Regions from separate parts of the Paenibacillus sp. 2KB_20 genome, predicted to be linked through region 2. Evidence: a T-box and tRNA genes for the amino acid it is inferred to sense, from the RefSeq annotation. Region 2 holds a T-box; the other holds one or more tRNA genes.
The links. The T-box of region 2 lies ahead of AB4124_RS28730 (valine--tRNA ligase). A T-box ahead of a tRNA ligase gene usually reads a tRNA of that ligase, here a tRNA-Val.
Positions count from the first base shown of each region.

Region 1 (15,075 bases), on a different contig from region 2:
GACGGATCGTGTCCAGTCTGCCATGGCTGCTTCAACATAAGGCTTGCCCATACTTCCAATTCACCATTTAAATCTTAACGCCCGCCCAAAGCGATGGAATCCTCCACCTTAATGCAGCGGTCCATGATGGCGATCATGTCGCTCTTCTCCGCGATGGCCGCCGCCTCTTCACTGATAATTCCCTGCTGCAGCCAGAGCACCTTGGCGCCAATCTCGGCAGCTTCCCGCGCCACATCGGCACAGTATTCACTGCGTCTAAATACATTAACAATATGGATCGGCTCCGGAATGTCCTTCAGGGATGGATAACTTTTCTCCCCGAGTATTTCTGTTGCACCAGGGTTAACCGGGATAATCCGGTACCCGCGCTTTTGCATCGCAGCAGAAACCATATGGGATGTACGATCCGGCCGATCAGACAGACCGACAACAGCGATATTGCCTGCGTTTCGCAAAATATCCGCGATTTCTTCGCGCGGAGGATTCTCAAATGCCATGATTCATGACCACCTCTCCATTCGTAATAGACGAGCTGCTTGGCTATTTCTTTATTTTACCCATTCCACGTTGGCTCCAAGCGCCTTCATGTGATCGAAATATTGCGGGTACGACTTGGCCACATGATGCGCATCCTTAATCCGGATCGGCTGATGTGCGCGCAGCCCGACCACCGTCAGGGCCATGATGACCCTATGATCATAATGGGCATTGATCTCAACGCCACCTTCGACGCCTTCAGGACGGCCGTGAACGATGATCTCTGCCTGGCGTTCCTCAACGTTGGCTCCGGCTTTCCGCAATTCGTTCAAATAATCCGTAATCCGGTCGCATTCCTTATAGCGGAGATTCTCCACATTGTAGAATCGGGAGGTCCCTTCCGCAAACACAGCTGCCGCTACCATAGCAAGCACCGCATCCGTCGCTGCATCTCCGTCAAATCCCAATGCCATCAGGGTACGATTGCCCTGTACATGGACATTTCCGTTCTCGTGTGTGAGCGGAACCTCCATCAACCGGAGGACGTCAATAATGGCCCGCTCTCCCTGCTTGCTGTCCTCTGACAGATTGCGTATGGTTACATCCGACTGCGTAACCGCAGCCGCCGCCAGAACGGCAGCAGAGCCCGGATAATCACCTTGAACCGTATAGGTCTTGGCTTCATAGGATTGACCACCAGGAACCCGGAAGAATGTATAATCGTCCGCTGCGTGAATGGTAATGCCCGCCTGCTCCAGCACTTCCAGGGTCTGACCGATAACGACCTTGGATTTCAAATCTCCGGTAACGGTAATTTCGCTGTCTTCAGCAAGCAGTGGCGTTAAGAACAACAATGCGCTTAAGTACTGCGAACTCACTTCGCCAGAAACAGTGAGCTTTCCGCCCTTAGGCTGACCGCCACGAATCGTGATCGGCAGTTTGCCTTCGTTGTGCTCCACTTCCACACCCAATTGACCAAGCGTTTCAATGAGATCATCGTGAGGACGTTTGCCCAGTGAATCCGGATAGGTATTGACGAAAGTAACCTCTTTAGATAATGCCGTAACGCCCATCAGGAAACGCAATACAGCACCGGCATTACCGACATTCAGCTCCTTCACATCCCGGGGCGATTTGCCAAAGCCCGTAATAACCGCCTTCTCCTCGTCCTCCTCGATCACGGCTCCGAGATCCCGGATACAGCGTCTCATCGCATCGCTATCCTCGCTATGAGCTGGGTAATAGATCGTGCTTGTTCCTTCCGCAAGTGCAGCCACCAGCAGGTAACGGGTTGTATAGTTCTTGGAGGATAACGCTCCAATCTCTCCGTTTAGTATAGGCGTAGGCTTGACGATTACATCCATCGTATGTATCTCTCCTTGTATATATTATGTTACGATAAACCAACCTTGAAATCTCCCTTAGGATAAATTGACAGGGAAAGAACCGCTTGGTTATCATAGTTCATGTGAACTGGAAATACAGATCGTTGCGATCTTAATCATTTATTATCAGAAAAGAGGTCTATATGATGAAACCGATCCCTCAAATGGAAACAACGGAGCTTAGAAGCCGGCTTCAAAACGGCGAAAATGTATACATGATTGATGTCCGCGAGGATGAGGAAGTTGCCGCCGGCATGATCAGCGGTGCCAAGCATATTCCGATGGGCGAGATCCCGAATCGCCTGGACGAAATTCCACGCGATCAAGAGGTTGTCTTCATCTGCCGCAGCGGCGGACGCAGTCAACACGTATGCGAATTTTTGAATCACCAAGGCTTGACTAATATAATCAATATGAAGGGCGGCATGCTTCAGTGGCATGACGATGAAGAATAAACCAGCTATGAAAGGTGAGGGATGATCGTTATCCCCGCCTTTTTTTGCTTATTCCAATCCGAATGCGATCCCCAGATTCACCCATAGAGACTGATTCAAAATCATCACGCCAAACCCGTTCGCTGACCATCTTAGCCGCGGTAATGCGTTAAAATGTCAGTCGCCACTTCCCCTGCAGATCGGCCAACCGTATCCACTATGACATCCGCAAACAGGTATTTGTCCTTTCGTTCATCCAGGATACGCCGAACTCTATCTTCGACATCACCCGCAAGCAGCGGCCGATTGGCATCACCCCGTACCCGTTCGACGATGCTAGCAGCATCCGCTGTTAGAGCGACGACCCAGCCATCACGTTTCATCTGGTCACAATTCTCGGAACGAAGCACAGCCCCTCCGCCGGACGCTACAACAATGCCTTTCCGTTGCAATACCCTGCGCAGTTCGACAGATTCAGCCTCACGAAAATACGGCTCTCCATCCGCTTCAAACATCTCGGAAATCGTCCTGCCTTCCATCCTCTCAATTTCCGCATCCAGATCGATCAGGGTGTAGCCGAGCGTTTCTGCCAGAAGACGCCCTACGGTTGACTTGCCCGTGCCCATCATCCCGATCAGAATAATATTCTTACCTATCTTATCCAATTTGACACCCCATTTGCTGCTTCACTGTAAAGGTTGCTCATATCATACCACAGCCCCAAATCTTTCGACAATGGACCTAACTCTCTAAATTACTGTTAGGTTGCTGTTACGCGAGTAACCCCAAGTAATGCTCCAATTTTATCGAGTCTATCTGGTTCCCTATTGTCATATACTAATTACAAGAATACAAGATTAGAAGAAAGGAGTGAAATCCATTATGTCTTTTCGTCCAACTGGCCTCTCTTCCGCTGCCAAGCGCATCCGCCGGATCCTCGACCCATCCTACCCGCTATGCCGCGAAGATGTGATCTGGGTGCTTCATTTTGTCCAAAAAAAAGTGGCTCTGAAGGATCCTGCACTGCTGGATCTTTCAAAGCCACGTTTGCTGCAAAATTACAACAGTTATTGCGAAGCCGCGCTTCTCTTGCTCGGAAGCGGAAACCACATCCATACGAAGAACCACGACATCCGCACCTGTCTTTTAGAAGCCATGCACGGACTCCCTGAGCTGGCGGAGGCGCACTCCCCTTCTCAAGCCCGCACGGTTGAATCTCCGGCTTCTCCTCCGACGAACGGAATTCATCCTACCTCTGAGAGAGAAATTGACCCATCCAGCGAGGATGGTATTCACACTCCCGTAAAAGAGCAGGATTAATTCATCCAGGGAGGATGGTATTCATGCTGCCATAAAAACAGAATTAATCCATCCAGTTATAGTGGAAGGTTCCTTCTTTGTCCACACGTTTAAACGTGTGAGCTCCAAAGTAGTCACGCTGAGCCTGCAGCAGGTTCGCTGGCAGGTTTGCGGTGCGATAGCTATCGTAGTATGCAAGCGCGCTGGAGAACCCAGGAACCGGGATGCCCAAGGATACTGCGGAAGCAACAACCTTACGCCATGCATCTTGATAGGATTCAATGATATTGGTAAAGAACGGATCCAGCAGCAGGTTCTTCAGCTCAGGATTGTTCTCATATGCATCCGTGATGTTCTGCAAGAAACGGGAACGGATAATGCAGCCGCCGCGCCAAATTTTAGCGAGGTTGCCGTATTGCAGGTTCCAGCCGTACTCATCGGATGCCACGCGAAGCTGTGCAAAGCCTTGAGCGTAGGATACGATTTTGCTTGCAAACAGCGCTTTGCGCACATTTTCAATGAACTCGGCTTTGTCGCCGTCAAATGCAGCTGCTTTAGGACCATTCAGGATTTTGCTTGCTGCCACACGCTCTTCTTTCATCGCGGACAGGAAACGGGAGAATACGGATTCGGTGATCATGGACAGCGGCACACCCAGATCCAGGGAGCTTTGGCTTGTCCATTTACCTGTTCCTTTTTGACCCGCCGTATCCAGAATCACGTCCACCATCGGCTTGCCGGTTTCTTCGTCATATTTGGAGAAAATGTCAGCCGTAATCTCGATCAGGTAACTATCGAGTTCACCTTGGTTCCACTCTGTGAAGATTCCGTGCAGATCCTTCGCATCAAGGCCAAGTACGTCCTTCAGCAATTGGTAAGCTTCGCAAATAAGCTGCATATCGCCATACTCGATACCGTTGTGAACCATTTTTACATAATGGCCAGCACCATCTGGTCCGATATATGTACAGCAAGGCTCTTCGTTAACTTTAGCGGAAATGGCTGTCAAAATAGGCTCAACCAGCTTGTAGGCACTTTCTTGTCCGCCAGGCATGATCGATGGGCCTTTCAATGCGCCTTCTTCGCCGCCGGAAACCCCAGCACCGATAAAGTTAAAGCCTTTTTCAGCCAGTTCTTTGCTGCGGCGCTGTGTATCAGGGAAATATGCGTTACCGCCATCAATGATGATATCGCCTTTGTCCAAATGTGGAATCAGCTGTTCAATCGTAGCATCGGTAGCTTGTCCCGCTTGTACCATGATCAGGATTTTACGAGGGGTCTCAAGGGAATCCACGAATTCTTCGATCGAGAATGTCCCCTTCACTTGCTTGCCTTCGGTTTCCTTCAGCATGTCTTCCGTTTTTTGCGGAGAGCGGTTATATACAGAAACGGTGAAGCCTTTGCTTTCGATGTTCAGGGCCAGGTTTTTTCCCATTACAGCAAGGCCAATCACACCGATTTGTTGTTTTGACATCTGGTTCTCCATCCTTTGCTCCAATATATTTTTAAACAACCCATCCCTATCCGAGATGATTTGCAATAATCTTATATTAACGTTTTTCATTTGACAAGTGAACCCCTGTCACAAAATCAGAACACGCGCGAAAACACCCCTTCTGTTTCGGAGTGTTGTTCGTGCTTTAAACTTGTATCCGGATTGAAGTAGTTACCACTCCAGCCTCATCAGCTCCAAGGAAAGCTCACGGAGTCTTTGCTTGCAGGCCAAAATTTTGTCTTCGTTTCCCTCTTGCAGCGCCGCATGGAGCTTCTCAAGCTCATCGTCGGTTTCCAGTCTGGACAGCAGCAATCGCTGTTCCCCTACATCCGATTCAAACAACCGCAGCATTTCCTGCTCCGTCATCGGCGTCCCCTTCTGAAACAGCACCCGCTGCCGGTAACCGGATATTTCCACAAGCCTTATGACCTCACCGAACAAAATATTCTCGATCAATATTTGCCGGTCCTTGAAACGTTTCACGACAGCATGGCCACGGGTATTTTCGATCAATTTCTCCATCCATTCCGCGAGTTTGGGATCACGGATCATATAATCGCCTACTAGTTTAAAACCGCTTCCTGTTCGTTGAAACCGCAGCTTTACCAGCTTGCGACCTGTTCGGATTGAAATGACAAACTGCGTATCATTCTCGCTCCAATAAAGCGAATATCCTTCCTGGATCAATTCCTTGATTAGGTCCTGGATATGCCGGCGATCAAACCGGAGCTCCAGGTTGCAATACTCCACTTCCTCGCTCTTATTCACGGCACTCCCTCCTCCGGTTTACTACCGATCATTAAACGGCGGTGAAGCTTTCCCCCATGGCTGCTTTTGATGTTGTCTTATCTATATCTTATACTCCATCTTATGTAACGGTAACTTGGTTTATTGACTATTTTTAGCCCACATGAACATACGGTGAAGCTTTTCTGGGTAATGCGTGATGTCCATTCGCCTTATGGTATAATAAGTTATCCAAAAACCGAGTTTAGTAACGATATCATCTACAACAGGGAGGCCATCACATCCATGACGGTTACCGGATTTACAGATCAAGATTTCGACGTATTCTCCGTTCCCGGGCTTGAAGCCCGTATGGAGGTTCTCATTGAACGGGTAAGACCCAAGCTGGAGGCGCTAGGGGCTGAGCTCGCCCCCTATGTATCCGTCTTGGCTGGGGAAGAGATGTTTGTGCATGTCGCCAAGCATGCAAGACGCACTGTCAATCCTCCCATTGACACTTGGGTCGCTTGGGCTGCCAGCAAACGCGGGTACAAAGCACTGCCTCATTTTGAGGTAGGCATGTTCGGAACCCATCTGTTTGTCATCTTCGCGATTATTTACGAAAGTCCCAATAAGACCGTGTTTGCCAGCAACCTGGAAGCCAAGCTGAAGAAAACAGCAAAGGCGATGCCCAAAAATTTCTACTGGTCCATGGATCACATGAACCCGTCCGGCACCCCTCATCAGGATATGAGCGAGGAGGATTTCACGCGTCTGATTGAGAAGCTGAAGCAGGTGAAAAAGGCTGAAGTCATGTGCGGACTGCGCATCCCGCGCGAGGAAGCCGTCAAGCTTGAAGGGGACGAGCTGATGCAAAAGGTGCAGGAGACGTTTGAGTCGCTGCTGCCGCTTTATAAAATGGCGTTTTAATGAGCAAGATATGTTGATGAAAAGGGCTGCTGGTGCAGCTCTTTTTTTAAGATTATAGAATTTATAAATTTTCAGCGAAGCTGAACAATTCTATAATCGCAAGAAAAACTTCCTTTAACCGCGGTCTGTCTTCTGAGAAAGTACGTCGATAGACGTTTTTTTTATGGATGATATTTTAATGAAGGAACGATGAAGATCTTGTTGCTCCTCCTTAATATGTCTAAAGTTTGAAGCGTTGCTGGACAAAACAAAAAAAGACGTTCATTCTCCTTGCATTCCCCCCCTATTTTGCTATACTCAATTTTGTTTATATAAAAACAGAAATCAACAAATCATAAGAAAATAAACATAGGGAAAGGTTGTGACAACGTCCATGGACCACAGTCGTACACCGCTCTTCACCGCACTTAAAGAACATGCGGCCAAAAACCCCGTGCAATTTCACATTCCGGGACATAAGAAGGGCCTCGGCACCGATGCCGAATTCAGGGAATTTATAGGGGATAACGCCTTTTCTATAGATTTGATCAATATTGCGCCGCTGGATGATTTACATCAACCTACAGGCGTCATCGAGGAAGCCCAAAAGCTGGCCGCCGATGCATTCGATGCCGATCACACCTACTTCAGTGTCCAAGGAACAAGTGGAGCGATCATGACTATGATCATGTCGGTATGTTCGCCTGGCGATAAAATCATCGTACCGCGCAATGTCCATAAATCCGTGCTTTCCGCCATCATTTTTACCGGGGCCAAGCCTGTATTCGTATCGCCTGCCCAGGATGCCAATGTGGGCATCGATCACGGCATCACCATCAGCTCGGTCCGGAAAGCATTAAAACGTCACCCTGACGCCAAAGCCGTATTGGTCATTAACCCGACATACTTCGGCGTAAGCGCCAATCTGAAAGAAATCGTGGATTTGGCTCATAGCTACAACGTACCCGTTCTCGTGGATGAGGCGCACGGCGTATTGATCCATTTTCATGAAGATCTTCCGATGTCGGCAATGGAAGCCGGGGCCGATATGGCTGCGACCAGCGTGCACAAACTCGGCGGCTCGATGACGCAGAGCTCCGTACTGAACGTGAATACCAAGAACGGATACATCAATCCTTATCGCGTACAGACGATCATCAGCATGCTGACCACAACCTCCACCTCCTACATCCTGCTGGCATCGCTTGATACTTCACGCCGCAGTCTGGCGCTGCATGGACGAGAAATGGCAGCAAGGACGATTGAATTGGCGCAATATGCACGTCAGGAAGTCAATAAAATCGAAGGTTTGTACAGCTTCGGTGAAGAAATATTAGGCGGAGAAGCAACATACTCCTATGATCCGACCAAATTGACGATCCATGTACGCCATCTCGGCATTACAGGATATGAAACCGAGAACTGGCTGCGGGATCACTACAATATTGAAGTTGAGCTCAGTGATATGTACAATATTCTGTGCCTCATTACACCGGGAGACAATCAGGAGGCCATCGATATTTTGCTGACAGCGCTCCGCGAGCTTTCGAATCAGTACATGCATGTGAATGAGATTAACGAGTTGGTTGTGAAAACACCAGAAATTCCGCAGTTGTCGCTTATCCCTCGCGATGCGTTTTACGGGGATACAGAGGTTGTACCTTTCAAGGAATCGGCAGGACGCATTATTGCCGAATTCATCTATGTCTACCCGCCAGGCATTCCGATTCTGCTTCCGGGCGAAGTGATTTCCCAGGAAAACATCGATTACATTATCGATCATGTCGAGGTAGGCCTTCCGGTGAAAGGTCCTGAGGACCGCAGTATCCAAAATGTTAAAGTCATCGTGGAAACGGATCCTATATTCTAAAATGGCAGCTGTAAATACAATAAACCCGGTGCGAGAGGTTCGCACCGGGTTTATTGCTTAGGAGTCTTATTCCTGGTTTGCAGCAGCGACCAGTTCGTTGTAAACCGCCTCTACTTCATTCCATTCTTCTTCGTCCTCAATATTGTAAAGAACCATTTCCTCGTTCTCTTCTTCCATACGTAGAATGACGCCGTCCGCTTCCGGATTTTCGCGTTCAAGCAAAAGCGCGTAGAGTTTCTCGCCGACATCAAATGTCTCCACAAGAACCATCTCTACTTCTTTTCCTTCTTCATCCGTCAATGTCAGCACAAACTCTTCATGTTCGTGGTCGTGGTCATGGTCATGACCGCAGCCGCAAGCATCTCCGTGTTCATGTTTGTGTTCACTCATTGAAAAAACCTCACTTCGGTTAAATTATCATACTTTCGTATCGTATCACGGATAGCTTCTCCAGGTCAATTTCTGCCAAGCGGCCAAAGGCCCATCAATTAAGTGCGGTGATCACTTTCTCTGCAACTTTCACAAATCCGTCATCCGGTTTGACTTTTACATAAAAACCTACCGAGTATTTGCCCGCCGTTTTAAAATCGTACGTGAAATCATAAGTTCGGAACCAGAAGTTATCCTTGCGATCCTTCACTTCCTGGGACTGAATATCCTTGATATTGCCCGAAGGATCCTCAATCGCTACTTTCACTGAGTGTATATCGTTGTTTAAGCTGTCCACCTGGCTAAAAACATTGAATTTCAGCTTACCCTTGTTCACGTTGCCGAATACAGTATCTCCTTTAAACAGAAAAATATGCACGTTCGGCTTGATGACTTGAACTTGTCCATTCGCGGGATTCCAATCCACAGCCCCGTCGAATTCCCGAACCGGCACATAGGTTTTGCCATCAATTAAATATCCACCATCCTTCAATTCATGACCGTTTAGCCAGACACGGACTCGCTCATTGACGGAATCTGCAAACAAAAGGGTGCTGCCACCCATTAAAGAGAGCACTAACATACATGCCATCACTTTTTTCCACTTCATATATTCATTTCCCTCCATTGGCTCATCTTGTTGTTATATGTGTATACTACATGTCAAAAAACAAGTTGCGGACAATTTTGCACTTTGTGGTAAAATTTTTTCCTCATGCAGTAAGGTCTGTGCCTATCGCGAATTATACTGCATTTCAGGGCCGATTCGATCATATAATCCGTGTAAATCAACGTGGAATTCGTTAAAATATACATTAGCATACTGGACTACATATCATATCATCAGGAGGTTTCATCCATTGACACTGACATTACAAATGCTTGGCACCGGCAGTGCGTTTGCCAAGAACTACTATAACAATAACGCACTGGTACATGACGGGAATTTCACACTTATGATCGACTGCGGCATCACCGCTCCAATGGCACTACATCAGCTGAATAAGACATTTAACGATATCGATGCCGTGCTTATCACACACATTCATGCCGACCATGTGGGCGGACTCGAAGAGCTTGCCTTTATGATGAAAATGAAATACAACCGCAAACTCCCGCTTTACATTGCTGAATCGCTGGTGGAACCGATATGGGAACATTCACTCAAAGGCGGATTATATCAACAGGGACATATCTCCTCCCTGCATGATGTATTTGACGTACACCCTCTGAAACCGGGAGTGAAGGCCCATATTTCATCAGGCATCTCGGTAGAGCTGATTCATACGCAGCATATTCCCGGCAAGGACAGCTATTCGCTTTATCTGAATGATCGGATATTTTACAGTGCTGACATGGTATTCGATCCGATCCTGCTCAACCAACTGGTGAATGAGCGGGATTGTGAAGTGATTCTGCATGAATGTCAGCTGCAAGGCCCCGGCGAGGTTCATACGACACTGGATGAGCTGCTCAGCCTTCCTGAAGAAATTCAGGAACGCACCTATCTCATGCATTACAGTGATGAGGTCGAAGCTTTCATTGGCAAGACCGGAATCATGGAATTTGTGGAGCAGCAGCGGGTATACGAATTGTAGTTCAATATAGATGAATAGTTTATGAGGGTTCCCGGGAACACTAATTCCGGGAGGCGATCTATATGGATAATAAACAACAAGAAGTCGTAGGCGTCCGTAAAAATGGCGACGGCGACATCATCGAATTGAAGCTGGATAACGGTAGTGTCGTGGACTACAAGACTGCACAACAGATGGCCAAGAATAAAGAAATCAAAAACGTGAACGTATTCCGTGGACGTGACGGAGATGAACATCTTCGTTCCAATGCGGATGGCGATCCCAGCAACAACCTGGATAATATGCCAAGCTTTTAATTCATGCCTAAAAAGACCTCGAGTCGATACTCGAGGTCTTTCCTTTTAGGACGATGGGATCATCAGCCACCTTATAGTTAAGAAGATGCCTACAGTTCCTTTTTCATACGAACATGGGGAATGCCAGCATCATCAAACGGCTCGTCCGAAATCGTCTCATACCCCAGCTTGCGATAAAACGCCTCCGCCTGCACCTGGGCATCCAGCACGGAATACTGCAGTTTCAATTCACGCGCCTGCGTTTCCAATGCCATCATCAGCACACGCCCTATCCCTTTGGATCGGAATGGCTTACGTACCGCAATGCGCTGCATTTTGGCGGAGTCCTTATTGTAATAGGTGATACGTCCAGTTGCCGCATACTGTCCCTCCGACTTGATCAGGACATGATGTGCATCGGAGTCCAGACGATCGTAATCATCAATCTCCAGGTCAATCGGAACCTTCTGTTCAAGCACGAAAACATCCTTCCGGATATCCAGCGCCTGTTGCAACTGCTCTTCGGTTGATACATTTATGATTTCTGCTGCCATTTCAACACCTCTTTATGTAGAATCAATTCCTTGTAATATCGCAGATCGAGCTATTATACAAAATAATCATTTTCCTGTATAGTATAAGCTAACGTTTTTTTGAAAGGAGCATTGCCTTTATGGGCATGGGAACCACGATATTTTGGGCTGTTATCATCTCAGCCATCATCATCTACCCTATCTTTTGGGCGATTAAAAAAGGTTATTCCCGCAAATGGGATGAGGAATAGCATCGGCCGTTTTACAGCAAATCGCCAGCTTGCCTGCCGGCGGTTTGCTCTGCTCGCTGTTCTAGCAGAAGATAAGGATATTGGTATGACCGATCTGTTATAGACATTGCTGCACCCATTACGGATGGAGATCGCGTAAGGTATCCACCGAATCCATCGGGGATACCGGCTCCAGTGATCCGCTTCCCTGCTTAGAATATACGTCCTGATCTATCGAACGTCCGTAAACATCAAGCATTACAGGCGCCGCAGGCCCATGTAGCGGCTCCAGCTGCACCGACGTTCTCTCCGAGATACTGCAACCGCTCCCTAGTACAGATACCCCCAGCAACGAGAGCACCAGACTGGCTCGATTAAAATGATGGGATTTCCCACCTGCCATGCCATTCACACTCCTCCATTGGCATAATCATGCTGTATTTAGTCTGAACCGGAATGTGATTTTTTATAACGAGAAAACCATTGACAGCCACACTGTCTGCTGGTAATATATGAATTACCTTTTTAAATATTTCATGATCTGTTAGCTCAGCTGGGAGAGCACTATCTTGACAGGGTAGGGGTCAGTGGTTCGAGCCCACTACAGATCATTACCGAAAACCCTTGATGCCATTGGCGTCAGGGGTTTTTCATTTTCGAATACTATTGCCTATTTGGGTTGACCGAGATTCTCAGCCATATTCGTTCCGTCAGGAAGCATGCGTTCCCCTTCCTTTCCCGGGTCTCCAGGACAGAATATTATGTTCATTAAACACCCGAGGTTTTCCAGTCTCCAGACACGTTGCCCGTATCCGATGATCCCGAATACTGTGTATCTGTATTTTCCGTTGGGTGATATTCCCTTTCCTGTCTTCATATATGATTTCTATGGTTTGCTCCAGGTAATTCTATACATCATGCCACCACCTCTAACCAGAACGTTTGTTTGTATTATATGCGAACATTCGTTCTTTTAGCAATGTCAATTTTACCCTGACTGCACTTGATTAAAGGAGGACGCAGCAATTTATAAATCCTGGTCATGATGACTACAGTTTAATTTGCATGATCATGCTTTGTTGATGTTGATAGTAAAAGAAAAATCCGGCACCTAGTAGGTACCGGAATTCAATAAACAGAATAATAATGGATTCATATTTAGAAAGGTTATTTCAAGAGCTCTTCGGGTGTATCACCACTATACACAAAAACAGGACTTGCAGTATTAACAAAGAATACAGCTACCACCGTAAGAGCAGATGCGATAAATGAAAATAAGCCATGCTTAGATTTGTTGATTACCGACACTTGACTCACCTCCCTTCAAATGAATTAGGCTCAGTGCCTGGATAAAGAATACTATGGATAATGTTGGTGATTGAATGAGAAAGTTCACCCCAACAATAATACAGCTAATTAGACGAAGTTTAGGATAATGTTTTCTTGGTATTCTTGATTGCTTGGCAATCTTACTAGGGGCAAATAAAACGACTAACAAAAAACTTAGGATGTTCAAAATTTGTGTAGGCAGTTCGCCTAAATCAACAAAAGACACTGCAGTAAACAAAGCAGTAGTAATAACAATACAACCAGCGCCAGTCTTAACGTGGATTCCTCCAGAGAACTGTCTTAGCAGTGCAAAACCGATCAAACCTGTAATAGCCTGCTTCATATGTCCGGTATAAATGGATATTAATAAAGTAAATGTAACAATAAATAGTATATTTAATAGAATTGCGATCGCATGCTTTAAAACTCCAACAGATGAAGGGTGTTCAGGCACTTGTCGTTTAATACCTTCCGATATCCAAAGGGCGGCTCTTTCAATCATTAATTGTCACTCCTTTGATTGGATCGCATAAAATAAGAAAATACCAAAAGTTATACCAAAAAAGAGAAGAAGAAGCCATAACCGATTAAGATAAAATAATATCGCCAATAAGATCAAAACGACTACGATGAGGGAGATTAGTAAGATGTGCTCAAATTTAATACGCAACTTTTCGAGATCATATGTAAAACCTATTGCAAACTTATACATAATCCAAGAAATGAGTAAACCCGTCACTGACGATAATAGCTGAAGTACATAGCCATCTACTTCATTGTTGTGTGTAGCTTCGATTGAGCCATACAATGATAGCATGTAAAAGGCCTGAATTAGAGCATAAAACATATACCCCAGAATGGTACATATCGCCGACCAGATAACTGGGATCTTAATAATGGCAGAAAACAAGAAAACGAAGATCAATACGGTAATGAGAGGGGCGAGAAAATCCAAGTGAAGCTCGTTGCGCATAACGAAACTTTGCAAATTGGCAAGGATCATGACAATCAACGCCTGCCATATGTACTCTGTTGTCTTAAATCTAAGCAATGTCATGATTAGTGAATAAATCGCCAGTGTTTCAAATGTTGAAAACACCATAAACCAAATAACTTCCATTCAAAGATTTCCTCCCTACACCATAAGAAATGGTTAAATGTGTGCTACGCCACTTCCCGATGTAACCTGATTACACTGATGGTTATAACGTCCATAAATAAACGATATACCGACAGACCCTCAGTTTCTATCGAGTCGTCCTAATGATGCATGTTCTTGAGGTCAATTCCGATGGCGCCTGCCACTTCTTATATGTCTGGAAACTGTGATGGAAAATGCAAAAACATTAAACGTCGTTTATAGCTCCGGCTTGGCTCAAAAATTCTAAAACAGAACAACTTAGAACTTCTTATACACCAAAACGAATTAAACCACTGAAACGTTCAATCCGTATACCAAACGAAAACCAAGCATTAGTTATCAAGAATCCACGACCTTGTGAATATGACTAATCCAGAATAAACTCAGATCCTACTATTTAACATCCTGACATCATCTAAGTTGATTATATAAGGCCCGGAAGGCATAACAACAGGTAATTAAATACATAAGTGGGGGAATCCATCATGGATTTATGCAGTGAAGAGTGAAATAGGAAGTTAATTTGCTATATTTCCATTATATACGAACCTACGTTCTTGTTCAACCACCTTTAAACGCAAATATACAATTATCTGACAAAATAAAAGAAGAGGCACCCAATCGGATGCCTTCCCCAATTTACTTATACAGCTTGGTCCATGCCATGCCATTCGCAACGAGCAGCGCGAGGATATAGGCCAACATACCATAAGGAATCGTGCTGCTTGCATAATGTAAACCACAAAGTCCACCAATAACAAAAAAGAATAACAACACCCACCAGCCATCTTTCTGCTGCGCCATATTAAACGCTTGAGAGAACGGTGGATTGCGCAGAATTGCCTTGGCTGACAAGGGAATCAACACCAATCCGGTAAGGAGTATGATGAGAATATCCGGTATAATACGGAAACCGTATACGATCAGAAACACGATCGCGTTCAC
Region 1 covers NZ_JBFRHH010000003.1:390,842-405,916, forward strand. The annotation lists gene AB4124_RS11160 (CoA-binding protein) at 75-497, opposite strand; gene aroA (3-phosphoshikimate 1-carboxyvinyltransferase) at 549-1,841, opposite strand; gene AB4124_RS11170 (rhodanese-like domain-containing protein) at 2,009-2,317, shown strand; gene AB4124_RS11175 (shikimate kinase) at 2,449-2,961, opposite strand; gene AB4124_RS11180 (hypothetical protein) at 3,179-3,616, shown strand; gene gndA (NADP-dependent phosphogluconate dehydrogenase) at 3,660-5,069, opposite strand; gene AB4124_RS11190 (hypothetical protein) at 5,262-5,858, opposite strand; gene AB4124_RS11195 (DUF1054 domain-containing protein) at 6,123-6,746, shown strand; gene AB4124_RS11200 (aminotransferase class I/II-fold pyridoxal phosphate-dependent enzyme) at 7,120-8,595, shown strand; gene AB4124_RS11205 (DUF1292 domain-containing protein) at 8,662-8,985, opposite strand; gene AB4124_RS11210 (copper amine oxidase) at 9,080-9,634, opposite strand; gene AB4124_RS11215 (MBL fold metallo-hydrolase) at 9,885-10,622, shown strand; gene AB4124_RS11220 (DUF3892 domain-containing protein) at 10,685-10,918, shown strand; gene AB4124_RS11225 (GNAT family N-acetyltransferase) at 11,008-11,451, opposite strand; gene AB4124_RS11230 (hypothetical protein) at 11,800-12,063, opposite strand; tRNA gene AB4124_RS11235 (tRNA-Val) at 12,199-12,271, shown strand; gene AB4124_RS11240 (hypothetical protein) at 12,371-12,562, opposite strand; gene AB4124_RS11245 (cyclic lactone autoinducer peptide) at 12,828-12,977, opposite strand; gene AB4124_RS11250 (accessory gene regulator ArgB-like protein) at 12,946-13,491, opposite strand; gene AB4124_RS11255 (hypothetical protein) at 13,498-14,109, opposite strand; gene AB4124_RS11260 (hypothetical protein) at 14,770-15,075, opposite strand, start outside.
Region 1: it encodes a tRNA-Val, which carries the amino acid that the T-box ahead of AB4124_RS28730 (valine--tRNA ligase) is inferred to sense. The anticodon was not compared.

Region 2 (15,075 bases):
ACCAATTATAAGAAGTCGGATTGAGTCGAAACACCTTATATATGCCAAAAAGCGTACTGTCAAACAACAAACTTCCCAGAATGACAACGGTCATCATCATGGGCAATGGTGCCCGCGGGGACTTGAATACAAGTCCCACCAGATATGCGGATACGCCCATAGCAAATGAATAAGTGCCAATCATCTCGCCGTAATACACGATATCGTGAAGCATGCCGAATATGAGTCCGAGCACCAGTCCCGTATGGCGATGATAATAAATCGATACAAAGAACAAGCAGACCAATACAAAATTAGGATAAATCTGAAGCTGCAGCGAGCTTGGCGTTAACCAGAAAACCACCGTGCCCTGCAGGATAAACAACACGAACAGCAACAGGACCAGAATCTGTTTACGTGCCATCTTATTCCGGCTCCTCAGGCGTAAAGACGATGATCAGATACTTCCAGTCATCAAACTTGGCCGCTGGTTTGATCGTAGCTGTTCTGCTCTGACCGTATTGGCTTACCTGAACACTTTTTACCTCACCAATGATCAAGCCCTGTGGTATAACGCCTCCGGCACCGGATGAAATGATTTTATCGCCCTTCTTGATCGGATCATTCTCCTGAATACGCGTCATCTGCAGTGTGTTGGTCTTCTCATCGTAGCTCTCAACCACGCCAAACGTTTTATCCTCTTTGCCGATGGCCGTTACCGAAATCGGCTGCGGGTTCGGATCCTGGGCGTCCATCGATGTCAACAGTTTCACCGTTGAGGTGAAATTGCTCACACTGCTAATAATACCGACCATGCCGTCCACTGTCGTGACCGACATATTGGGGCGAACCCCATCGCGCTCGCCCAGATCGACGACAAGTGTCCGGTTATTCGGATCCGAGTTGACGCTGAGCACCTGGGCCGTACGGTACTCATATTTGTCACGATTTTTCTGGTTCTCTGTAAAATGGAGCTGATCCCGAAGCTTTTCGTAATTAGCTTTCATCGTGTTATAATTCGCACTCTCTCGAGAATATTGGGCAACCGCTCTACGCAACTCCTCATTCTCTTCATAGATCTCCTTCATGTTCCGTACATCTTCAAAGAAACCCGCTATATAGGCAGCGGGCTTATAAAACACACTTTGCACAAAACCGACCGTATCTTTGACAAATTTTTCAGGCCAAGATAAAGAAGCTCTCGGGCCGAGCGTAAACCCCATAATAGCGATAAACGCTACCAGCCCGATGAGCATAATAAACAATCGCTTATTACCTAGCAGCTTAAACAGTTGCAACACCCTCTAACTTACTGTTTTCTCTCCCAACATTAGGGGTTTACACTTCTATTTTGATTTCTACCGTTTGGAACGGACGGCAGAGCTGCTCCGGGATTTAAACAAGTGAATGTTCTCGAGCGCTTTACCTGTACCAATGGCCACGCAATCCAGCGGATTCTCTGCAACGATCACCGGCATGCCGGTCTCTTCAGCGAGCAGCTTGTCCAGGTTGCGAAGCAATGCGCCGCCTCCCGTAAGCACGATGCCCCGGTCCATAATATCCGCAGCAAGCTCCGGAGGACATTTCTCAAGCGTAACCTTAACAGCTTCAACAATCGCATTAATCGTATCTGCCAACGCTTCGCTAATCTCATCCGAAGTAATGGTAATCGTCTTCGGCAGACCCGTCACCAAGTCACGGCCGCGAATTTCCATCGTTTCCACGGTCTCCAGCGGCATGGCGGAACCGACTTCCATCTTGAGCAGCTCGGATGTGCGCTCACCGATCATCAAGTTATATTGACGTTTGATATAGGAAATAATAGACTCATCCATCTCATCGCCTGCCACGCGTACAGAGCGGCTGGTTACGATACCGCCAAGAGAAATGACCGCAACCTCGGTCGTACCTCCGCCGATATCAACAACCATGCTCCCTGTAGGTTCCCACACAGGCAAATCGGCACCGATTGCAGCTGCAAAAGGTTCTTCGATCGTATAAGCTTCGCGTGCACCGGCTTGCTTGGTCGCATCTTCAACCGCACGCTGCTCTACCGCCGTAATGCCGGAAGGTACACATACCATCACGTTCGGATGGCGCGGGAATATGGAACGTTGCTTCTGTGCTTGACGAATAAAGTATTTAATCATCGTAGCTGTTGTATCAAAATCAGCGATGACTCCGTCTTTCATCGGACGAATGGCACGAATATTGCCTGGTGTGCGTCCAATCATTTTCTTAGCCGATTCTCCGACGGCTTCAATGCTCTTAGTATCTGTACGCAGAGCAACCACGGAAGGCTCTCTTACGACAATTCCTTTCCCACGAACATAAACCAGCGTATTTGCCGTCCCCAAATCGATTCCCAAATCTTTCGTAAAACCACCTAACATGATGTATCTCCCTTTCTTCGTCAATCTGAACTATTATATTACATCAAGCCCCGTTCCTTCAAACTTACAAACGATCCGTCCCCAATGATCAGATGATCCAGCACGTCGATCCCGACAATCTGTCCTGCCTCCACTAAGCGGGCAGTCAGCGATATGTCTTCCGGGCTGGGCGTCGGATCTCCGCTAGGATGGTTGTGCGCGCACACCAGGGATGCACTGCTGCATTTGATGGCCGCTCTGAACACCTCGCGGGGATGAACGATGGAAGCATTAAGGCTTCCCATCGATAACGTTTCCTGGGCTATGACATGATTTTTCGTATTTAAAAATACACAGACAAAATGCTCTTTCTGTAAATAGCGCATCTGTTCACTGAGCAGTTCTGCCGCGTCATGCGGACTGCGAATAATAACTGGCTCTACATGTCTCGATGCGGCTAAGCGCCGTCCAAGCTCTATGCCAGCCTTCAGCTGAACAGCCTTAGCGGTTCCAATTCCTTTGATTTGCGTAATTTCCTCAATGCTAAGATCAACGAGCTGCCGGATGCCGCCTGCTTCCCCCAGCAGCCGCTGGGCTATATGTACGGCAGATTCCTGGCGGGTACCGGTCCGAAGCAATATCGCCAGCAATTCTGCATGGCTTAAAGCGCTCGCCCCATATTGCATCATGCGCTCTCTAGGTCGTTCATCATGGGGGATGTCGCGCAGCAATAGCGTTGGCGACTCCATATATTCCCCTCTTTTCTAAGATTTAAATCAGCAGGTCACCGAAACTTCAGGATTCCCCTACATTTCGCATGCCGTTGTTCTATATCTATGAATCGGTGAGTACATCCATCCCCATTTCAGACAGCATGTCCGACAGCAGAGAAAGCGGCAGGCCGACAACGTTAAAATAGTCGCCTTCGATTCCTTCCACGATGGTTGCACCCAAGCCTTGAATCGCATACGAGCCTGCTTTGTCAGCAGGTTCCCCGCTCTTTACATAAGCCGCGATCGCATCATCACTTAACGATTTCATCTTTACGGTTGTCACACGGTGGGCAACCTTTGTATGACCGGATTCCCGATCAACACAAGCCACGCCCGTGTACACGAGGTGAGCCCGTCCTTGAAGCATGGACAACATCCTTGCCGCGTCAGCATGATCCTCCGGTTTCCCGAGGACATGATCATCTACAACTACAATCGTGTCGCTTCCCACAATGATACCATCTCCCGGATCATCCGTCAGCTTTCGGAGAACCGCTTCCGCTTTACGTAGTGCCAGTGACTCCACAATTCGCTCTGGCGACCACCCTTGCGGGGTGTCCTCATCAGCTTCACTAGGCATAATCTCGAATGGGATACGAAGGGAGGCAACCAATTCCTGACGCCGAGGAGAGGTGGAGGCCAATATGATACGGCGGTTTCTCTTCTCATTCAAGGGGGATAATCTCCTTTGTCATGTCTTAGAGCCTGCGGTATAACCAAAGTGCAGCTATAATGCCGAGCAGACTGAGCAGGCAAAAGTTAAGTTCAAGGTTAATATCATAACGAATAATGTCAAAATCAGCGCGAGGCGACCACTTAATCGGTGTAGTAGACGTTAAAAACGACAAAGCCTTGACAGGCTGAAGCGCCTTAGCAAGCCATGTTCCCGTCAGCCACCCCAGCAGCAAAAACAAGATGAGCATTCCTTTGTTTTTCTTCATGCATCCTCTTCCCTCGCCATATTTTGACACCCTAATTATTATACGGTGAATCGATAAGCAATACAAACAGAAATCCGGCAGGGGGAACTATTTCCAGTTCCAAGCCGGATTTTACGTAAATTTGAATTTATAGGCCATCCAGGAGTTTCTTTTGGCCCATGACATAGTTCATCATACCTGTTTGAATCTCCCACAAATGCCCCTTGGATTGATTTTTGTTATATTCGGAGAGCGCAGTGATTGAACTGTTCATGGATTGCTCCATCGCCGGCAGCACAGCCCCGGTCTCCGGACCCAAGCCGGCGGACAGCAACTTCATCGATTGGATCCACTGCTGGTGCAGATTTGTGATCGCAGTCATATTCTCCGGCGCCACCGCGCCCGCCTCCTTCCCCAGCAGCGATGCCGATAGCTTACTAAGCTCCGATACCAGTTGCCCACTGATCGTAAAATAGTCCGTCAGCGTCTGCTCCTCGCCCGCAAAGACAGCTGACTCTATATTAGGGAGCGCGATTTCTCTTACGTATAATTCGACGCCTTCGGCCTTAAGCTGATTGCTGAGCAGCTTGGCCTGCTCGCGGTCTGGTGAAATGCCCGCATACACCCGGTTCTCCTCATCCGAATCTCCACCGGCGGCAATACCGGACTGCAGCAGCTCCCCCTTCGCTTGCTCAGCCCGTTCCGGGGTGCTGAACACACCGTACTGAAGCATATAAAAGATTTGACCTGGAATGTGAACAGCCGATTCAGTTAAATCAGGTGCGATGGTTGCACCCGTTACACCAGAGGAATCAGCCGGGGCTTGATTCACTGCATCATTGGTTTCAAGCTGTCCCGATGTTGGATCCTCACCTGCTTTACCGCCGTTAAACATAGACAGCACCATATACCCAAACAGCAAACCCGTAACAACAGCCGCTGTCACAGACACAGCCATTTTCCAGAAGGAGGTAGGTTTGCGTGAGCGATAATAACTGTAGTCATCAGCAGATGACTCATATAGATCCGCCTCAGGCCCGAGATTCCAGTTGGAGTCGTTCGCTTCGGGGGCCACTCTTCCGGGATACACGTCATCATGAAGGTCATAGAGTTCCTTACGCTCACGCATATCGTCATATGTATCGTTATGTTCAGGTCCGTCACCAAACGACCCGCCGTCGATATGATCCAGACGCCGTCTTTCCTCAGCTAATCGGCCCCTGGACCGGTTATGACGCGAGGTTCTCCACCCTTGACCGTTCACATTCGGGGTCTCCCCCTCCTCCCGGAGAGGCGGAACGACGCGTAGATGATCATGCTGCATACTGCTCCTAGGTTCGAACGAAGTGCCCGCATCGGCAAACCGATCTGGCGCCGTTGTGTCAAACTCGTCGAATACGAGATGGCGGTCATCAACTTGGTCATTGCGTCTTGCTGGAACTTTTTGATACGGATCCCGTTCCTCACGCATATGATCCTTATGACTGTCCTTCGGCGGATCGTGATCAAAACGAATCGTCATCCGTGCTTTATTCATATCCACACACCTCACTTGTCCTTCTACACCTAGCTATATGATCAAGCTTGGCAACTTATGAGTGTGCGAAAAACAAAACAAACAGGCTGATCAAGAAAACATCTTGATCAGCCTGTTATACTTAGCGATTCCGCTCGCTTTGCCTCCGTTCGAAAGACAAAAGCCCATGCAATCCCCTGCTGCAGCGAAGCAGCAAAGCATGCGCGCAATCCATTTACTTCTTGCCTTTAATAGACTCTGCTAAAGCAGCGCCGACTTTCCAAATATCGCCCGCCCCCATCGTGAGAACCAGATCGCCTTCTTTTACACGACCTTTGAGATCGTTCAGAACATCCTCTTTGGTAGGCAAATAGCGGGCACCGGCATTACTGTTCTGGACAATCAGCTCAACCAGCTTACCGGAACTGATACCCTCGATTTGCTTCTCGCCGGCAGGAGAATAAATATCGGTGATAATCACCTCATCGGCTTCTCCGAACGCGCGACTAAACGCATCCAGAAGGAAAAAGGTCCTCGAATACCGCTGCGGCTGGAATACGGCAATAATCCGTTTGCCCGTAGCTTTAGCAGCACTGATCGTAGCCTCAATCTCCGTCGGATGATGCGCATAGTCGTCAATCACCAGAATGCCTTCTGCTTCACCAAGCACCTGGAAGCGGCGCTTAGCACCGTTGAACTTAACAATGGCCTCTACAATCGCTTCAAACGAGATTCCGCCTTTCAAGCAGCATATCACCGTAGCCATTGCGTTGTAGACATTGTGTTTACCCGGTACGGACAGTTCCACGGTGCCCAGCTCCATTCCGTTATGAAGCATCGTGAAGCTGACGTGACGGTCGCCGAGCACCAGATTCGTTGCCGTATACTCCGCATCAGCATGAATGCCGTATGTGGTCACATTGCATTTAAGGTCAGGCAAAATAGCCTGGATGTTGTTATCGTCCGCGCAAACCACGGCCGTCCCGTCTGCCTTAATCTGGCTGAGGAATTGTACATAAGCTGCCTTGAGACGATTGAAATCCCCTTCGTAATTCTCCAGGTGATCGGCCTCAATATTCAGAACAACGCCGAGCCATGGGTGGTACTGAAGGAATGAACCGTCACTCTCGTCGGCTTCGGCCACCACGTGCTCGCCTTCGCCGGCTTTGGCATTGGTGCCAACATTCATGATTTCCCCGCCGATGATAAATGTCGGATCGACTCCGCATTCTTCCATCACGAGCGCAATCATGGATGAAGTGGTTGTCTTACCATGCGCACCCGCTACGGCGACTCCTTTGCGTTCGTTCAAAAGACGCGCCAGCATCTGCGCACGGTGAAGGACAGGAATGTTCAGCTTCTCTGCTTCGACCCGCTCCACGTTGTCTTTGGACAATGCCGTCGAGTAAACCACAAGGTCCGCGCCCTGGACTTGCTCGGCGGTATGTCCAATGTATATTTTGGCGCCCTTGGCCGCCAGCTTTTCTGTCAATTCTTGCGATGCCACGTCAGAACCCGTGACTTTATAACCCATCTCCAGCATAACTCTTGCAATGGCGCTCATCCCGTAGCCGCCAATTCCTATAAAATGAACATGTTCCGATGTATTCAACAGATATCACCAACCTTTTTCAGAATCGGAAAGGCCCAGGAGGTTGGAACGCACGTCGGCAATCAGGTACAACGTGCCCGACACCACCCCAAGATCCTCCGCTTCCGTCCGTGACTTCAACTCTTCAAGTGCGTTTTTCCAATTTGGTTCTATGATGATTTGCAGTGTATGTTTGGCGTATTTCTCCCTTACCTGCTCTACGATGTCACCAAGCGCCTTGGCGTCCAGTTTCTTCCGGAAATCCGGTTCAGTCAGGATAAGCGTATCCACTATTGGCAGTATATGCTGCAAATACGATTCATGATGCTTATTTGCCAGCATTCCCATCATTAAGTTCAGTTTCCGATACTTATAGATCTGCGGCAAGCTTTTGGCCAAGGTTTCAGCCCCTTCGGGGTTGTGCGCACCATCGAGAACAATCCGCGGGGAGGACTGTACTTGTTCCAGTCTTCCCGCCCAGAAAGTATCCTTAAACCCTGTACGTAATTCTTCTTCATCCACGATAAAAGCCATGTACTGGCGAAGCACTTCCAGCGTCATCATGGCAAGCGCAGCATTGGCGCATTGGTGCTCGCCTTGCATCGAGATGTCCAGATCCATGTCCCGGAACGGGCCCTTAAAGCGGAAAGTCTGGCTTTCTTCATCCCCGCGCAGTCGCTCATAGGAGAATTGTTCATCTACGAGATACAGACTTGTACGGTTTTTTTCTACCGCTTGTTTCAGAATTTCGACAGCCTCAGGCTGAGTTACCGTACTCACCACAGGGACTCCAGGCTTGATAATGCCAGCCTTCTCCGTGGCGATCTCCTGAATGGTGTCACCCAGAACGTCGGTATGGTCCATCCCGATATTCGTGATCACCGAAATGATGGGATGAACGATATTGGTCACGTCCAGGCGACCGCCAAGTCCCGTCTCCCATACCACTACATCCGGATAAGATACCTCGGCATAATACAGGATCGCAAGGGCGGTGGACACCTCAAACATCGTGGGCGATCCAAGCCCGGAGCTCGCCACTTCGGCTACAAGTGGCTCTAAGCGATTCGCGAGCGCCAGCAGCGTCTCTTCCGGTATGTCCTCGCCGTTATACTGAAACCGATTGGTAAACTTCGTAATATAGGGAGAAGTGTAGGTGCCAACCGTGAATCCCCCTTGAAGCAAAACCTTTGTTAAAAAAGCGCATGTGGAGCCTTTTCCATTCGTTCCGGCCACGTGAATAAATTTCAACCGCCGTTCCGGATGGCCCAGCAGCTCCATCAATCGCTGAATTCTATCCATGCCAGGGCGGATTCCAAACGGAATCAGCCCATTGATCCAAGCTACCGCTTCCTCATAGGTATGGAACGGAGCTACAGCTGCTCCCGAATGATCAACCATCGTTCTCACCTTCTGGTCCAAGTTCATCTTGCCCTCAGCCTCTCAATTCTTCGATGCGTGCGATCACTTTACTGCGTTTGTCCGAGTAATCCACAAGCTTCGCCCGTTCTTCTTCAATCACCTTTTCCGGTGCTTTCGATACGAAACCAGGGTTGTTCAGCTTCTTCTCCACACGCTCGACTTCGCTGTTCAAGTGCTGAATTTCCTTCTCCAGACGCGTGATCTCCTGAGCGATATCGATCAACCCGGCAAGCGGCAGATACATTTCAACACCTGTAACCACAGCGGTCATCGCCTTATCCGGCGCCTCAAGCGCAAGGGAGGACTGATACTCCGACGTGTTGCAGAAGCGGCAAATATAATCCGCATTGCGATCGATAATGCTGGCAATTTGCTCGCTTACCGGCTTTAATTGCAGCTCCACTTTTTTGCTCATCGGTACGTTTACTTCCGCCCGGATGTTACGTACAGCGCGGATGACATCCATCAGCAGGTTCATTTCGGTAACGGCTTCCGTATTCTCAAACGCCTCATCATAGGTCGGCCATGAAGCCAACATCACCGTCTCACCTTCATGCGGCAAATGCTGCCAGATCTCTTCGGAGATGAACGGCATGAACGGGTGGATCAAACGCATCGTGCGGTCCAGCACATAGGCAAGCACCGACTGCGTCTTTTTCTTGGCCGCTTGATCCTCGCCATACAGGGACAGCTTGGCAAACTCGATATACCAGTCACACAGATCATCCCAGATGAAATTGTAGAGCAGTCGACCGGTTTCGCCAAATTCGTAGGCATCAATTAGACGCGTAATGTCGCGGGAAGTTTCGTTCAAACGATGCAAAATCCACTTGTCGGCCGTTCCCAGCTCTCCGGAAATGTCGATATCCGCCGCCGTGAAGCCCTCCAGGTTCATGAGCGCAAAACGTGACGCATTCCAGATCTTGTTCGCGAAGTTACGCGCTTGTTCCACGCGTTCCCAGCGGAAACGAAGATCCTGACCCGGCGTACTGCCGGTCGATATCATATAACGCATGGCATCTGCGCCATACTGTTCAATAACCTCAAGCGGGTCGATACCGTTTCCGAGCGACTTGGACATCTTGCGGCCTTCGCTATCCCGGACCAGACCATGGATCAGCGTATCTTTAAACGGCATTTGATCCGTAAATTCAAGCCCTTGGAAGATCATCCGCGATACCCAGAACGGAATAATATCATAACCCGTCACGAGAACGCTCGTTGGATAATAACGTTTGAAATCCTCGCTGTCCAGATTCGGCCAGCCCATGGTCGTGAACGGCCACAATGCGGAGCTGAACCAGGTATCCAGCACATCCTCATCCTGTCTCAGATCATCCTTGCCAAGCTTCGCGCGCGCTTCCTCTTCATTCATGGCAACAACCACTTCGCCCGTCGATTCGGAATACCAGGCCGGAATCCGGTGGCCCCACCACAATTGACGGGAAATGCACCAATCGCGTACATTCTCCATCCAATGCAGGTAGGTTCGCTCGAAGCGGTCAGGCACGAAGTTAACGCCCTTGCCGGATTTCTGCGCATCCACAGCTGCTTCCGCAAGCGGCTGCATCTTAACGAACCACTGCGTCGACAGATAAGGCTCAACCACCGCACCGGATCTCTCGCTATGGCCAACCTGATGGACATGATCTTCGATGCGGAGCAATACGCCCGATTCCTTCATGTCGTTTACGATCTGCTTGCGGCATTCGCTCCGGTCAAGACCTTGGTACTTACCAGCAAACTCATTCATCGTCCCGGATTCATCCATCACGGTAATTTGCGGCAGGTCATGTCTCTGACCCATTTCGAAGTCATTCGGATCATGCGCCGGCGTAATTTTAACCGCTCCGCTGCCAAAGTCCTTCTCAACGTACTCATCGGCAATAACCGGAATCTCGCGGCCGACAATCGGCAGGACCAATGTTTTGCCGATCATGTCTTTATAGCGTTCATCTTCCGGATGAACGGCTACCGCCGTATCGCCAAGCATGGTCTCCGGACGGGTGGTTGCTACGGTAATGGAGCCGCTGCCGTCTTTCAGAGGGTATTGCAAGTGATACAAATGGCCGTTGACCTCTTTGTACTCCACTTCAATATCGGACAAAGCCGTGCGGGCAGCCGGGTCCCAGTTGATGATGCGTTTACCGCGATATATGAGCCCTTTATCATAGAGCTTAACGAATACTTCCCGAACCGCGTCCGACAACCCCTCGTCGAGCGTGAAACGTTCTCTGGAGTAATCGAGGGACAGGCCGATCTTGGACCATTGGTCACGGATTGTATTCGCATATAGATCCTTCCATTCCCACACTTTCTCAAGGAATTTTTCACGTCCCAGATCGTATCGGGTAACGCCTTCCTCGCGAAGCTTCTGCTCAACCTTGGTTTGCGTAGCGATGCCCGCATGGTCAGAGCCCGGCAGCCACAGCGAATCATAACCCTGCATCCGCTTTACGCGAATCAGAATATCCTGCAGCGTAAAGTCAAGCGCATGGCCGATATGAAGCATTCCCGTAACGTTTGGTGGAGGAATAACAATCGTGTACGGCTCCGCATCCGGTCGTTTGCCAGCTTCAAAGAAGCCGCCTTCCTTCCAGTACGGATACCATTTTTGTTCAGCTGCCTTCGGATCATACGTCGTCGGCATTTCTAACTGGGATTGGTTTTGTTTTTGATCCATATTTTCGTACCTCCGATACTGTTAATCAGTTTTGCCAACCCGAAATGTTTTAGCCTCCGGGCGTGGGCATGAATATCAATGTTTGGCATGAAACAAAAAAAGCCCTTCGTCCTCAAAGGACGAAAGACTGTTCTCTCGCGGTACCACCTTTGTTTCGTGCTTATAAATAATTCATCAACCGTGTCCTCCCATGAAGAACATGAAAGGCTTACGATCAAGCACGACACTTTACGCAGATAACGGCTGCGGCCGGCGAACTCTAACCAGGGTAGCAATCGATCCCTACTCTATCTCAAGTCCGCAACTCCGGGGTGACTTCGGCAAGCTGGTTCCTGCGGAATCTCACAGCGCTTGATAGCAATTCCGCTCTCTGAAGGCCATACCTTCCTACTCTTCCCGTTCAACGTTGTTCTAGCTTATGAAATACCTGTACATATTCTATTCAAATATACCGTGGTTGTTGCATATAGTCAATATTTCGAGTGTTTCCGATCGATTTAGACATCATACCTGCCGAATCAATAAATCTTATACATTGAAAAAGCAGGCCAAGGATGTCCTACCTTGACCTGCTTTTTCTTACGCAATTGCTCCCCCCACCGATTACTGGGGAATGTATAATACCTGTCCTTCTTCCACATTCTGCTCGGACATGCGGTTATATAACAAAAGCTCCCGCGGCGTCAGTTGATAACGCTCGGCAATCTCGTCGAGTGTCTCCTCACGCTGTACAATGCACATCCGGACCTTGCGGAACGGCGTTTCCTCGCGGCGGTTACCCAGGAACAGACTCTTCCACTCCACATCCTCGGCCGAAGCCGAATCAACCAATTCCTCCGCCTCTTCTTCCTCGTCCCGAGCGGCTTGATCCTGAACCGTTCTGCTCGATTGAAGCAATGAAGATAAGCCTACACCCGATGTGCTGTTTGTGCTGCTGTTCTTCGAGTTGAAGGCCACCTTTAACTCCGGTTTGGTCGGAACCTCTTCAACTTTAACGGAAACCTCCTCCGTTATATCATCCATATCCTCCAAAGGTACTGCTTCCTCAGCAAAAACAGGCTGGGTTTCCTCCGTTTCCGGTGATTCCAGCACCGGTACGGCTTCAACTTCTTCGCCCTTACGCTCAGTGACACCAGGGAAACCGGCTGCTGAATCTTCCTGCACCGGCTCCGGCTGGGAGGCAGCCCGTTCGAATTGCCATACACTTGGAATCGACGGCTCAGCTGCCTGAGCTTCCGTCTCACTATGTAAGGCATATTCGACCGTATCCCGGGCTTCAGTCGCACCGGAGATGCTTAGGGTGCTGTCCGAGGCCTGTGAATCCCGAGTTTGGTTCTCATACTGCGCCCAGGATGCCAGATACTGCTGTGTGCGTGCATCCGTCCCGGACTCTTGGGCTTGGGGCTGAGCCTCGTTGAAGTAAGAAGGTGAAGCCGAATTCGCATCAGTGTTGGCTCCGCCTTGAAACTGGTCATACGGGTTGGCTGCGAACTGCTGCTCCCCGTTCGAATAATCTGTCGCTTCAGGAGCATGTACCACTGTGAATTCCTCATTGGCCCATACTTGGTCACGGGCTCCCGGAGCCGCTGCCTGAATTCCTTTGAGCGACAGAACCCCTGTAATGTTCAAGCTGCGTTTAGATAACAAATCCACGTCAAAATTCTCGATCTCGACCGCGATGTCATCCAATGATGATACCCGGTTCAGCGGGACCGTGATTTCGACCGGAATCCAGTGTTCGAGCGGCTCCGTCTCTCCGGCTTCGGTGTCACCTTTATACAGGCCTGCAAGAAGCAGATGACCCCGAAGCGTGGCCTGGTCCTGCTGACTGATCACCTGAATGTGCGGGATCAACTCCGCCTCTTCCAATTCATCGATTCCCGGCAAATCTTCCGTTAAATTAATACGCTCGTAAATATCGAACCGCAATCCGTAGGACTGGTCAAACACGGGAATGTCCTCCTTTTTGGCATATACTATCCGTGATCTGTTATCACGGCATGAGCCTAAGTTTTGCCACTCAATTTATCTATATGCCGAAAATAGGAGAGCATGACTTTTTTGCGAATTGTGCGTGAAAGTTACCGGTTCATTCAGGATTTTTCAAATTTTCTTAACGGCCTGCTGACTCTATGATTTGCTCTCTTAACTCCAACATATCCTGAGGCCAGGGCGCTTCCACCTCGATACTCTCGCCCGAGAGAGGATGAGTAAACAACAGACGTTTGCCATGCAGCGCCTGGCGCGGGAACGTCTCGGGTCCTCCGTATAAGGAATCTCCCAGAAGCGGATGTCCCATATGACTTAGATGCACCCGGATCTGATGCGTACGGCCGGTTTCCAGACGAATTTGCAGCAGGCTGGCTTTTGGATACACTTCAGATGAGAGAATATGCGTGATCGCAGCCTGCCCGGTTAATGAAACCCGCCGGCGGCTTGCGTGATAGCGGTCTTTGCCTATCGGCAAATCGATTCTCTTCAGATCCTGCGAGACCCTCCCCTGAACGATAGCCGCATAAATCCGGACGATCTTCTTCTCCCGCATGGCCTCGTCAAGCTTTAGCTGCGCATATTCATTCTTGGCGTACAGTACGGGACCTGTTGTGTCCTTATCCAACCGATGAATATGCCGGACTGCCGTATGAATGCCTTCGGCTTCGTAATACGCAGCTACCACATGATTCAGCGTCGTCTCCGTGCTCTCGTTGTCCGGATGGACCGCCATGCCGGCCGGTTTGTTCACGACCAGGCAGAAATCGTCCTCGTACAATACATCTAGCTTCTGCCATCTCGGTTCGATGCCGTAATCCCGATAAGGAAAAAGGACCAGCCGAAGCCGGTCCCCTCTCCATTGTATCCCTTGCTCATGATGAAGCTTGCGATACAGCTTCTCGGGCATACCGACCGTTTCCATAAGCCACTTGGCAGCAGCCTCGTTCCGATCCGGCTGACCTAACAGCGCCTTGCCCGGCGTCATCTCCAGCCATTCGCCGCGTTTGCTCCAATTGCCCCCGTAACTCATAGGCTCTTGAAGGCATTGTAGTTGGCTTCGATGGTGGCATCGATATCTTCCACCGTATGCGCTCCCGAGATGAACATGCCCTCGAACTGGGAAGGAGGTACGCTGACTCCCTCTTCTACCATCGCTGCAAAATATTGACGGAAACGATCCAGATCACTTGTCTTGGCCGTATCAAAATTGACAACCGGCGTATTCGTGAAGAAAGGACATACCATGGACCCGATCCGGTTGATCGTAAGCGGGATCCCGAATTCCTTAGCGTTTCGCTCAAATCCGGCCTGAAGGCGGGCTCCTCGTTCCTCCAGCTGTTCATAGATAGCAGGCGTCAACAGTTTTAGAGTCGTGTAGCCGGCCGCCATGGCGAGCGGATTTCCGCTTAACGTTCCTGCTTGATAGATCGGCCCTGCCGGAGCAATCTGATCCATCAGCTCACGCTTGCCTCCATAAGCACCGACTGGCAGACCGCCGCCGATCACCTTGCCCAGACATGTCAAATCCGGCGTAACGCCATAACGTCCTTGCGCACAGTTTAGATCCACGCGGAATCCGGTCATGACCTCGTCGAAAATAAGCACTGTACCATAATCGGAAGTGACCTTGCGGAGTCCTTCCAGGAACCCTGGCTGTGGAGGTACCACGCCCATGTTGCCGGCCACCGGCTCAACAATGACTGCGGCGATCTCTTCGCCGAACCGCTTGAAGGCAAGCTCTACCGACTCCAAGTCATTATAAGGAACGGCAATGGTGTTGGAAGCCACGCTCTCAGGGACACCGGGACTATCGGGAAGACCCAGCGT
Region 2 covers NZ_JBFRHH010000015.1:19,804-34,878, forward strand. The annotation lists gene mreD (rod shape-determining protein MreD) at 1-403, opposite strand, end outside; gene mreC (rod shape-determining protein MreC) at 405-1,280, opposite strand; gene AB4124_RS28695 (rod shape-determining protein) at 1,338-2,372, opposite strand; gene radC (RadC family protein) at 2,411-3,100, opposite strand; gene AB4124_RS28705 (Maf family protein) at 3,186-3,797, opposite strand; gene AB4124_RS28710 (DUF4321 domain-containing protein) at 3,823-4,065, opposite strand; gene AB4124_RS28715 (SPOR domain-containing protein) at 4,193-5,581, opposite strand; gene murC (UDP-N-acetylmuramate--L-alanine ligase) at 5,796-7,172, opposite strand; gene AB4124_RS28725 (bifunctional folylpolyglutamate synthase/dihydrofolate synthase) at 7,179-8,579, opposite strand; gene AB4124_RS28730 (valine--tRNA ligase) at 8,587-11,256, opposite strand; T-box leader at 11,369-11,669, opposite strand; gene AB4124_RS28735 (LysM peptidoglycan-binding domain-containing protein) at 11,860-13,206, opposite strand; gene AB4124_RS28740 (RluA family pseudouridine synthase) at 13,370-14,278, opposite strand; gene hemL (glutamate-1-semialdehyde 2,1-aminomutase) at 14,275-15,075, opposite strand, start outside.